Regions from separate parts of the Ferrimonas lipolytica genome, predicted to be linked through region 1. Evidence: predicted binding sites of a transcription regulator. Region 1 holds the regulator's gene; the other holds the start of a gene.
The links. The regulator sigma-54, encoded in region 1, starts transcription at its own class of promoters, with help from an activator protein. The targets are predictions, from matches to a motif close to GTTGGCACGNNNNTNGNNT.

Region 2: the regulator sigma-54 is predicted to act here: its motif matches at 1,730-1,748, upstream of HER31_RS01650 (DUF2884 family protein).

What each region holds. Positions count from the first base shown of each region.
Region 1 covers NZ_CP051180.1:3,029,890-3,035,436, forward strand. The annotation lists gene lptC (LPS export ABC transporter periplasmic protein LptC) at 1-415, shown strand, start outside; gene lptA (lipopolysaccharide transport periplasmic protein LptA) at 402-968, shown strand; gene lptB (LPS export ABC transporter ATP-binding protein) at 965-1,696, shown strand; gene HER31_RS13910 (RNA polymerase factor sigma-54) at 1,737-3,197, shown strand; gene hpf (ribosome hibernation promoting factor) at 3,220-3,507, shown strand; gene ptsN (PTS IIA-like nitrogen regulatory protein PtsN) at 3,507-3,953, shown strand; gene rapZ (RNase adapter RapZ) at 3,950-4,798, shown strand; gene HER31_RS13930 (HPr family phosphocarrier protein) at 4,788-5,072, shown strand; gene HER31_RS13935 (DM13 domain-containing protein) at 5,047-5,529, opposite strand.
Region 2 covers NZ_CP051180.1:340,767-346,313, forward strand. The annotation lists gene trmB (tRNA (guanosine(46)-N7)-methyltransferase TrmB) at 1-106, shown strand, start outside; gene HER31_RS01640 (50S ribosome-binding protein YggL) at 116-454, shown strand; gene glsB (glutaminase B) at 455-1,369, shown strand; gene HER31_RS01650 (DUF2884 family protein) at 1,814-2,608, shown strand; gene HER31_RS01655 (LysR family transcriptional regulator) at 2,710-3,612, shown strand; gene HER31_RS01660 (DUF885 domain-containing protein) at 4,463-5,547, opposite strand, start outside.

The DNA of each region.
Region 1 (5,547 bases):
AACCCGCTCTTATGATGCCAATGGCCGCCTTAATGCCGAGATAGCTGCTGACACCATGTTCCACTATCAGCAAAAGCAGCTAACTGAATTTGAAAACCCCGTTTATCTGGTTTACCCAGAAGACGGCAACACCGTATGGAAAGTCAAAGCCAAGGTGGGTGAGCTGCGCGACAATCGCTTCCTAACGCTAGAACACAGCGTTATTGTTGAAGCTATTGAGCCGTATAAGCCAATCAGAACCATCCATACTGAACAGCTGAACCTGGACCTATCCACGATGGAGATGGAAACTGATCGACAGCTGCAGGCCTTTGGCGAGCAATTCCAAATGACTGGTCTCGGCCTTTGGGCTGATCTCAAGCAAAATCACATTATTTTGAAACAAAAGGTTAGTGCTACTTATGAAACTCAGTAAGCCACTCCTAATTGCGCTGGCGTTACTGGCGCCGCAAACACAGGCACTGCAAGCCGACTTTTTGCAAGCGGTTAGCGTCACCGCTGACCGTTCTGAAGGCGATCTCCAAAGTCGCACCCTAAGCTACATCGACAACGTAGTAGTTACCCAAGGTACATTGCGAATCGAAGCTGACAAGCTGACTCTCATTGCCACTGAAGACAAGTCCGAACAGATCTTTGTTGCCACTGGCAATCCAGCTACGTACGAACAAGTACAAGAAAATGGCATGAAGGCGGAAGCCAACGCATTAGAGATTCGCTATAGCGTAAGTAACCGCGAATTGATCCTCATTGGCGAAGCCCAGATGAGTCAAGAAGGCAGCGTTGTCAAAGGCTCACGTATTAGCTACAACGCCGAGCAACAGAAACTCAGTGCGGAAGGCTCCGACGAGAGCCAGATCACCACCATTTTTATGCCAGCACCGAAAACAACAACTCCAACGGAAAACCAACCGATAGTATTGCCAGCGCCAGAACTACAAGAACAACCTAAAAGCGAGCCTAAACCATGAAGCCAGTGGTTCTTGAAGCGCAGCAGTTAGCCAAGAGCTACAACGGTCGCCAAGTGGTTAAGAATGTCGGCCTTAAAGTTGAAAAGGGACAAATCGTAGGCTTATTAGGTCCAAACGGCGCAGGTAAAACCACCACCTTTTATATGGTGGTTGGCTTGGTCCAAAACGACCAAGGTAGCATTCATATCAATGGTGAAGAGATCACTTATCTGCCAATGCACAGTCGTGCTCGCAAAGGCATTGGTTATTTACCGCAAGAGTCGTCGATCTTCCGCAAGCTCACTGTTCATGACAACTTGATGGCGGTACTGCAGATCAGAAAAGAGCTCAGTAAAGAGCAACGTATAGAAAAACTGGAACAGCTGCTCGAAGAGTTTAATATTACTCACATACGTGACAGTTTAGGGATGGCTCTATCTGGTGGCGAACGTCGCCGTGTAGAAATAGCCCGAGCGCTAGCAGCAGATCCACAATTTATTTTATTGGATGAACCCTTTGCCGGTGTCGACCCGATCTCGGTTATCGACATTAAGAAGATCATCCAACACTTGAAACAACGCGGTCTCGGGGTGTTGATCACCGATCACAACGTCCGAGAAACCTTGGACGTATGTGAATACGCCTACATTGTCAGTCATGGTGAAATGATTGCTCAAGGGGCACCAGAAGCGGTATTGGAAGACCAATTAGTACGCTCTGTTTACTTGGGTGATCAATTCAGACTCTAGTGCCCCCTTCCATCGGGCAGTACAAGGATTAGGGCATTAAATGAAAACCTCGCTACAGCTAAAACTTGGACAACAGCTAACGATGACACCTCAGTTGCAGCAGGCTATCCGACTGCTGCAACTGTCGACGTTAGATCTGCAACAAGAGATCCAAGAAGCCCTCGACTCTAACCCGCTGTTGGAGCAGAGCGACGACGACTTCAATAACCAAGACCAAGAAGCATCTCCGGAAAGTCAGGACAGCCCAAGTGCTTCGGTGACCGAGCAAGCCGCGTTAGATACCAGCGAAGCCCTAAGCCAAACTGACTTAGGCGATAATTTACCCCTTGATAGCACCTGGGACGACGTTTACAGCGCAGCCCCTGCCGCTGCGGCCAGTGGTCCACGCGATGACGATGACAGCTATCAGGGCGAAACCAGTGACGATCTGCAAAGCCATCTACTTTGGCAAATGGGTCTCACCCCAATGAGCGATACCGACCAGGCCATCGCCACGACCCTTATCGATGCCATCGATGAATACGGCTATCTCACTATTCCCGTGGCTGATGTACTAACTGCTGTCGGCCGGGACGACATTGAATTAGATGAAGTCGAGGCGGTCCGCAAACGCATTCAACAATTTGATCCGGTCGGCTGTGTCAGCATCGACCTATCTGAATGCCTCAAGGTACAACTGTTGCAGCACAACGCTGACACCCCTTGGCGAGATCAGGCTATCAATCTCCTTGATGAACATATGGATCTGTTGGCCAATAGAGACTTTCGCACCCTGATAAGGCGTACTAAGCTCAGTGAAACTGAGCTTAAGGACACCATGGATCTGATTCAGTCACTGAACCCAAGACCAGGCGGGCAAATCGCAGCAACACCAAGTGAATACGTGATTCCTGATGTTTCAGTAAGTAAAAAACAGGGACGCTGGGTGGTTGAGCTCAATCCTAACGCCATGCCCAAGATTCGCATCAATCAACAGTACGCCGCCATCGGTAACGGCGCCCGCGGTAGCGGTGACGGTCAGTTCGTTCGCGGACATCTGCAGGAGGCTAAGTGGTTTATCAAAAGCCTTGAAAGCCGTAACGAAACACTGATGAAGGTTACCAACTGCATCGTGCAATTCCAGCAAGGGTTCCTCGAGTTCGGCGAAGAAGCCATGAAGCCAATGGTGCTCAATGATGTGGCCGAGGTGGTCGAGATGCACGAATCGACGATATCTCGAGTGACTACTCAAAAATATCTACATACCCCAAGAGGGATCTTTGAACTGAAGTACTTCTTCTCCAGCCATGTGAGCACTGACAGCGGCGGCGAAGCCTCTTCTACTGCTATCCGCGCGCTCATCAAAAAGCTCGTGGCGGCAGAGAATCCAAAGAAACCTCTTAGCGACAGTAAAATGGCTCAAATTCTGGCGGAACAAGGCATCCAAGTAGCCCGACGCACCGTGGCTAAATATCGCGAAGCCTTAACGATTCCACCATCAAACCAGCGCAAAATGCTGTAACGCGCACCTACGGAGGTAAGCTATGCAGATCAACTTAACCGGTCATCATGTTGATATAACAGACGCACTACGCAACTACATTAACGAAAAATTTGAACGTTTGGAGCGGCATTTCGACCACATCAACAACGTTCATGTAATACTGGAAGTGCAGAAATTACAACAGATTGCCGAAGCTAAGCTGCACTTAAACGGCGGTGAAGTGTTTGCTACCCACGAGCACGACAATATGTACGCAGCAATTGACGGGTTGGTCGATAAACTCGATCGACAGGTAATCAAACACAAAGAGAAAATTTCCCGGCACTAATGGAAATCAATGAACTACTGACACTCGAGCGCACCCTATGTGTCGACTCTGAGTTAAGCAAAAAACGGGCACTTGAGATGATCAGTGAATTGGCTGCCTCTCAGTGCCCTGAACTCCCCCAACACGAGTTGTTCGAGAGCCTTATGGCTCGGGAAAAAATGGGCAGTACGGGCATCGGAAAGGGCATCGCGCTTCCGCACGGTCGGCTGAACCGATTAGATAGGCCGCTGGCGGTGTTACTCAAAAGCGACTCTCCCATCGAATTTGATGCCGTCGATCAGAAGCCTGTTGATTTGTTATTTGCGTTGTTCGTACCGGAGCAACAACATCAAGAGTTTTTATCAATGCTCGCCACGGTGGCAGAGAAATTGAGCCAAAAAGAGCTTTGCCGAGCGATGCGCAAAGCCTCTGATAATCAACATCTGTATCAAGTGATCACTGCATGAAGCTAGTTATTCTTTCGGGGCGCTCTGGAGCCGGTAAAACCGTTGCCTTGCACGTATTAGAAGATCTTGGTTACTACTGCGTTGATAATCTGCCGATGCCATTGCTACTGCAACTGCTGCAAAGCCTCGAAAATCAGCGGGAATTAGTCGCGGTTAGTTTAGATATCCGTAACCTACCGGATCAGGAACTGGCGATAACCAAGCTGCGAGAACGGATCCCCGCCGGTATCGATGCGCAGATCTACTTCCTTGATGCCTCTGACGATACGCTAATGCGCCGTTACAGCGAGACTCGCCGTCGCCACCCATTGTCCAACGACGGCGCGCCGCTAGCAGAGGCTATTGGCCAAGAGCGAAGCTTACTGCAACCATTAGCCCAAGACGCCGATCATCTTATCAACACCGATAACCTCTCCGTCTACGACCTCGCCAACGAAGTCCGAACCTTGCTGCTCGGCGAAGCTCCAAACGAAATGATGGTGGTGTTTGAATCCTTTGGCTTTAAACATGGTATGCCACAACAAGCGGACTTTATGTTTGATGTACGCTTTCTTGCCAACCCGCACTGGGAACCAGAGCTAAGACCGTTTACCGGCAAAGACAAACCGGTTGCCGATTTTTTCTTACAGCACAGCAGTGTGACTCGATTTATCGATTCAACCGAACGTTTTATTCTGAACTGGTTGCCGATGCTAGAGCGTAATAATCGCGCCTACCTTACCATCGCCATAGGTTGTACCGGTGGTAAGCACCGCAGTGTTTATGTCGTCGAACAACTGACTCAACGCTTTAAGCTCCATCGCGATGGGATCTCAGTTCGTCACCGAGAGCTTGATGTCGATTGAGCAGAGAGTTTGTCGACAAGTAGTGGTTATTAACCGACTAGGGCTACATGCTCGTGCGGCGACCCGCTTAACCCAACTCGCGACAACCTTCGATGCACAAATCGAGCTACAACTTGAGCAACAACAAGCCAACGCCAATAGCATCCTTGGGATCTTGATGTTGCAAGGTTGCCAAGGCAAAGAGATCACAGTGTGCAGCTACGGGCCCGATGCCTTAGCTGCACTCGATGCGATATGTGAGCTATTTGCTAGTCGCTTTGACGAGGACGAATAACCCCAGAGGTAATAAACTGCTGAAAGCTCTCACACCAGACGATCGCCGCCTGATAGCTGCCAACTTCAACTCCGTTGGGTACGGGCAAAGCAAAGCCATCAAAGCTGCTTATGCTGCCTATTGCGACCATTTCTCCCTGCAGCGCTAAAAATTCATGCTCGGTCTCAACAAATCGTGGGGAAAGATAGAGACGGTAATCTGGCCCCGGCGCCAATTCACCACGAAAGCCGATGCTACCCTCGCCCAACAGCAATTGTCCTTCGCCCCAGTGCAGTAAATCACTGTCGGTTCGCTCGCGCTCAAACTGAGCCACATATTGCGCTTCAGCTTGGACCAACGCCATTGTTGCTGACGACGGCGCTGGCGTCTCCGTTAACAGTGGTAACAGATAGATTCCAAGCGCGATCCCAACCAGCATAGCAACCCCATGGGTCAGTATTGTTCGTAACGCCTTCATAGCCTCTCCATTAGCAAT
Region 2 (5,547 bases), 1.4 Mb from region 1:
CAACTTCGTTCCGCGTCCTGATTTCCGCCCATTGACTAAGTTTGAGGCTCGTGGCCAGCGCTTAGGTCATGGTGTATGGGATCTGATCTACAAGAAAGTAAACTAAGGAAACTTCATGGCGATTAAGCAAAACGCAAAACGTAATCTACGTATTCGTAAGAAACTGCGTACCGGTGAGTTCCAAGAACTTGGTTTTGACCTGTTTTGGACCTTCAACGCTGATGCGACTGAAGCGCAGATAGACCAAGTGGTTGAGCAGCTTATCGATGAAGTTATTGAACCGCAGCAGTTGGGTTTCTCTGGTAGCGGTCACCGCGCGTGGGAAGGAATGGTTTGTACTCGCGACATCGGTAAGTGTACCGATGCCCACCGCGACTCTATCGTAACCTTCTTTAAAGACAAGCCCGTTGCAGACGTAAAGGTTACCGAACTTTACGATATTTGGTGGGGCTAAGTGCCTGATGTTAGCCTGCTAGAAGAGGTGGTGGCGGATGCCACACCACTGTTAGGGCAGGGTAAAGTCGCCAATTATATTCCCGAGCTGAGCAAAGTGGATGGCCGCAAGCTCGGGATTGCCGTATGTAGTTCAGACGGTGGCGTTGTTGGTGCTGGAGATTTCCAAGAGCAGTTCTCGATTCAGAGTATCTCGAAGGTGTTTTCGTTAGTGCAGGCAATGACACTCTACGGTGAAGCCGAGGTGTGGAGCCGTGTTGGTAAAGAGCCTTCTGGCAACGCCTTTAATTCCCTTGTTCAGCTTGAGCATGAATGCGGTGTTCCCCGGAACCCGTTCATTAATGCCGGCGCCTTGGTTATCTCTGATCTGCTGCAAAGTCGTTTGAGTACACCTAAACATCGGATGCTAGAGTTGGTGCGTGAACTGTCTGGTAATTCCCAGATATTTTCCGATAAAGCGGTTGCGCAGTCGGAGTATCAACATATGGCACGTAACGCAGCTATCGCTTACTTGATGAAGTCATTTGGTAACTTTCACAATGACGTTGATCAGGTGCTGCAGACCTATTTCACCCATTGTGCTGTTCGTATGAGCTGCGCCGATCTTGCCCGTGCTTTTTACTTTTTGAGTAATAAAGGTGTCGGTTTAGATGGCAAGCGAGTGCTGCCGGAGAAACAAAACCGTCAGGTTAACGCTTTGCTGGCCACATCAGGTCTTTACGATGGTGCTGGCGAGTTTGCTTACCGTGTTGGTATGCCAGGTAAAAGTGGCGTAGGCGGTGGCATTATTGCGGTGGTTCCTGGTGAGATGAGCGTTTGTGTTTGGGCACCAGAGTTAGATGAAAACGGCAATTCGCTTGCTGGTATCGCGATGCTAGAGATGCTTGGTAAGCGCCTAGGACGTTCTATCTTTTAACCGTTTGAGTTGTTGCTATCGTAAAAAAGAGCCAAAGGTTAATCCCCTTTGGCTCTTTTAGTTAGGCAGAGAATCGCCGTGTTTAGCGAGGTTAACCGTTCGTTGTTGTCGCTATTTAAGCTACCTTCACTAGATAAGTAACTTAGACCAACATCGAATGCCACCACAGATCCAAGTCTAATTGGTAAGTGAATACTTTAAATTGAAGCCAGTTTAAATGGGCAAACCTGAAAAAATCTATGTTGGTAATTGCCATCGCAGCTCAGTTGCTGCTTAAGTCAAACGACCAATATGTGGTCTGGTTTACTACTGGTACCTATCGAAAGTGATTTTTAATGCAATAAATTCAGTATCTTACCTGTTGGCACAAATCTGGCTTATTATTAATGTAATTGAACCGTTTGAGGTTGCAACCGACTAATGATGACCACAAGGATATTGATTATGTTTAAGCGTTTGCTGGCATGTGTACTGCTCTTACCTACCATGGCGATGGCGACTGAGTTGGAGTTTGGTGATAACCAATGCGAGGTCAATCTGAACTACGACGTTAACGTGAGTTCTGAGCGCTTGCAGGTAATTGAACAACAACAAACCTTGTATGAATTTGATGGCACCGTTTTGCGAGTCGGTGAGCAAACCATCACCTTAACTGATGAACAGCGATTGCAGTTGGAACGTTTTCAACAACAACTATTACAGGGATCCAGTGATATTGTCGCCTTAGCCACAGAAGCTATTATCATGGCGACCGAGGTGTTGGCTGAGATCTACACCGAGCTGAATATCGACAGCAACACCCCAGAGCAGTTAATGATGGCACTGCAACAACAGCTCGATACTGCTATATCTGCCGATCATGGTAGCTACCATCTTGCCAGTCAGTCGCTGGAAAGTGCCACAACGGAGATGGAAGCGGTAATAGAAACCCATGTGGAAAAGATTGCCACTGAAGGGATAGGGCAATTGTTTATGAGTATGGGCAAAGCGATGAGCGATGGCGAGGGGAGTTTTGAGCAGCGAATGACTGATTTTGGCCAGTCAATGGAGCAGATGGGCGAGCGGATTGAGCAACGGGTCGAGCAAAGTTCGACCAAAATGGAAGCTCAGGGGCAACGTCTATGCGAACAGTGGCAACGCTTAGACTTGCAAGAGCAACGAGTACGCGATTTAGTACCGCAACTGCAACAATATAACCTCGTGACTGCAGAGCAGAACAAATTGGCATTTTTACGCTGATTTTCTGAAAAACCTTAAAAAAAAGCGGTGATATCAATATCACCGCTTTTCTTTTTAGGGGTTGCAAGGTCACAATAGACTCAGACATTGAGGGGAGTGTTATGCGCGAGTTGTTGGAGCCAATTGTAATTTTTACCCACGTAGTGAGAGCACAAGGTTTCTCAGCCGCTGCTCGAAAGTTGGGTATTTCGAAATCCAAAGTAAGCAGCCAGATAAGCATGCTTGAACAACGTTTAGGGGTGCAGTTAGTGCAGCGGACAACCCGTTCACTAAGCCTAACTGAAAGTGGTGAATTACTTTACGGACATAGTGAAGTGCTCCTAAAAGATCTCGACCAAGCCATCGCCGGCGTTCAAGATCTGCAGAAAGAGATTCGAGGCGTATTAAGAGTTGGGATAACTCAAGCGTTTGGTGCACTGCACCTGATGCCGTTAATGCCTAAGTTCATGGAAGAGCACCCTGAACTTGAATTGGAAGTAAGTTTTCTTGACCATAAAGTCGATGTTGTCGCTGAAGGGTTAGATCTTCTGTTAACCATGTCTGAGCAACTGCCGCTTGGAATGGTTGCCCGCCCAATCATGGCTTGTGATTTTGTGTTGGTTGCTTCACCAGATTACCTCGCTAAGCACGGTGTTCCTTATCACCCAGAACAACTAAGCCAACATAACTGTTTGGTATATAAAAGTGAGTGGTACGAACACGCCAACTGGGAATTTAGCCAAGGCACGGAAAACTGCACTATTCGGGTTACCGGTAATTACCGTGTTGACGATGCTCCTGCGCTGAAAGATGCCGCCGTGCGTGGTATGGGTGTGGTTTATCTAGCCACCTACTTGATTGAAGACGCATTGAAAAACGGCGAGTTGGTTAAATTGTTACCAGAATGGAATTTAGATCATAAGTTGAACTTGCAGGCGGTTTATCCTCGTCGCCAACATTTGCCACCAAAAGTACGTGCTTTTGTCGATTTTGTTCGCACCCATTTTGGCGCTGAATCGCTATAAATAGCGCTGTTGACGTCAGTTAGGGGAAATCATTGTTCTGCTAACAAGACAACGCCGTTTCACTAGTGTATCCAATGCTGCTTATCACACTGATCAAAAAGGAAAATTCCATTTGAGCCGGATTCGGCATTTATCGGTGATTGTTGCTCGCTTGTTACTTTTTAAAAATCAAAGACTTGTCAGATAAATTGGGTTGGCTAGAATGGCTACATCAAACGGGAACAGGGCAATTGGAATTGACCCCTTCGAAAGCTGTTGTTCCCAGCCGTGTTTGATAGCAGGCAATAGCTGATCGATTAATTGTTTGCGTGGATAACATTATCCATCATCTGGACTACTGCCCCAGCGCTTTGCTGGGGTATTTTTTAAAAAGATTGCTCACTCCGTACCCTACAATGCGGAAGAAGTAACTAAGCGACAGGCCGCGGTAACAATAATAAATAAGCCTGCATCAATAATAATAAAATCAAGGGAGACCATCTGGTCTCCCTTTTTCTTGGCTGTGTCACAGTTAAGTGTTGAGGTTTACATCAAACCTTTGGCTCTACCGATTGCAGTACTCTTAAGAGTTATGTCGCGGTTGCGGCGGCACATTCTTGAATGCATTAGGGGGAGCTTCGCTCCGTTTGGAATCCGCCCTTGCCTTAGGTATCAGTCCAAAACGCTTCGCTGGACTGCGCCAATGGGGCAGAAGATCAACAGCGGTAGTGCTTTCCCCTAGTATCAAAACTCCTCTAGCCGGTGCTTTAACAGCATTGGAAAGAATAACACTCAGTTGGTACACAGCCGTTTTCTTTTGGGGCGATTTAGGGTTTAGCTAGGCACTTATGAGTGCCTAGCTCCGCTAGGATTATAATCGTGTTTGCACGTATTGATTGACCTGTTGTTCCATTATATCCAACGGCACAGGGCCGTTAGCTAGGATGGCATCGTGGAAATCAGGCAAAGTAAACTTGTCGCCGAGCTGTTGTTTGGCTAACTGCCGTAGGTTTAAGATTTTATTCATACCAATTTTGTAGGCAGTGGCTTGGCTTGGCATCACGATATAACGTTCAATAGCTTTAACCACATCACCTTGAGCGTTCGGAGTGTTGGTTGCCAAGTAATCGATAGCCTGCTCGCGGCTCCACTTGTTAGCATGAATGCCGGTATCTACCACCAAACGACAGGCGCGCCATAACTCCATCGCAAGTCGGCCAAAATCGCTGTACGGATCTTGGTAGTAGCCCATCTCTTTTGGCAGATACTCTGAGTACAGACCCCATCCCTCAATGTAAGCAGTGTAGCTCCCAAAGCGGCGGAACTTAGGCAGCTCTGGCAGCTCTTGCGCAATGGCAATTTGCATGTGGTGACCAGGGATCCCTTCGTGGAACGCCAGTGCTTCCATCTGGTAGGTCGGCATGTCTGCCATGTCATACAGGTTGGCGTAGTAAATCCCGGGGCGACTTCCATCTGGCGCAGGCTGTTGATAGAAGGCTTTACCAGCAGAGACTTCGCGGAACGGCTCAACTCGTTTGACCGTAAGGCGAGCCTTAGGTTTGATGTTAAAGCTTTCGTCTAAACGCGACTCCATATCCTCAATTATTGCCGTTGCCTCGCTTAGGTATTGGTCGCGGCCTTCTTGGTCAGAGTCTAAGTAGAACTGTTTGTCGGTGCGCATAAACTCAAAAAATTGCTGCAAGCTACCGTCGAAGCCCACTTTTTTCATGATGGCGCGCATCTCGTCGTGAATGCGTGCGACCTCATCCAAGCCCAGTTGGTGGATCTGTTGAGCGTTCAGGTTAGTGGTGGTAGTGCGCTGCAGTTTAACCTGATAATACTCGTCACCTTTAGGAAGCTTCCAAGCACCGTCTTTGGTATCAGCGCGCTCGGCTTGCCCCTCTAAGAAGGTGATAAGCTGCTGATAACCGCTTTTTACTTGGCTCTTAAGGGCTT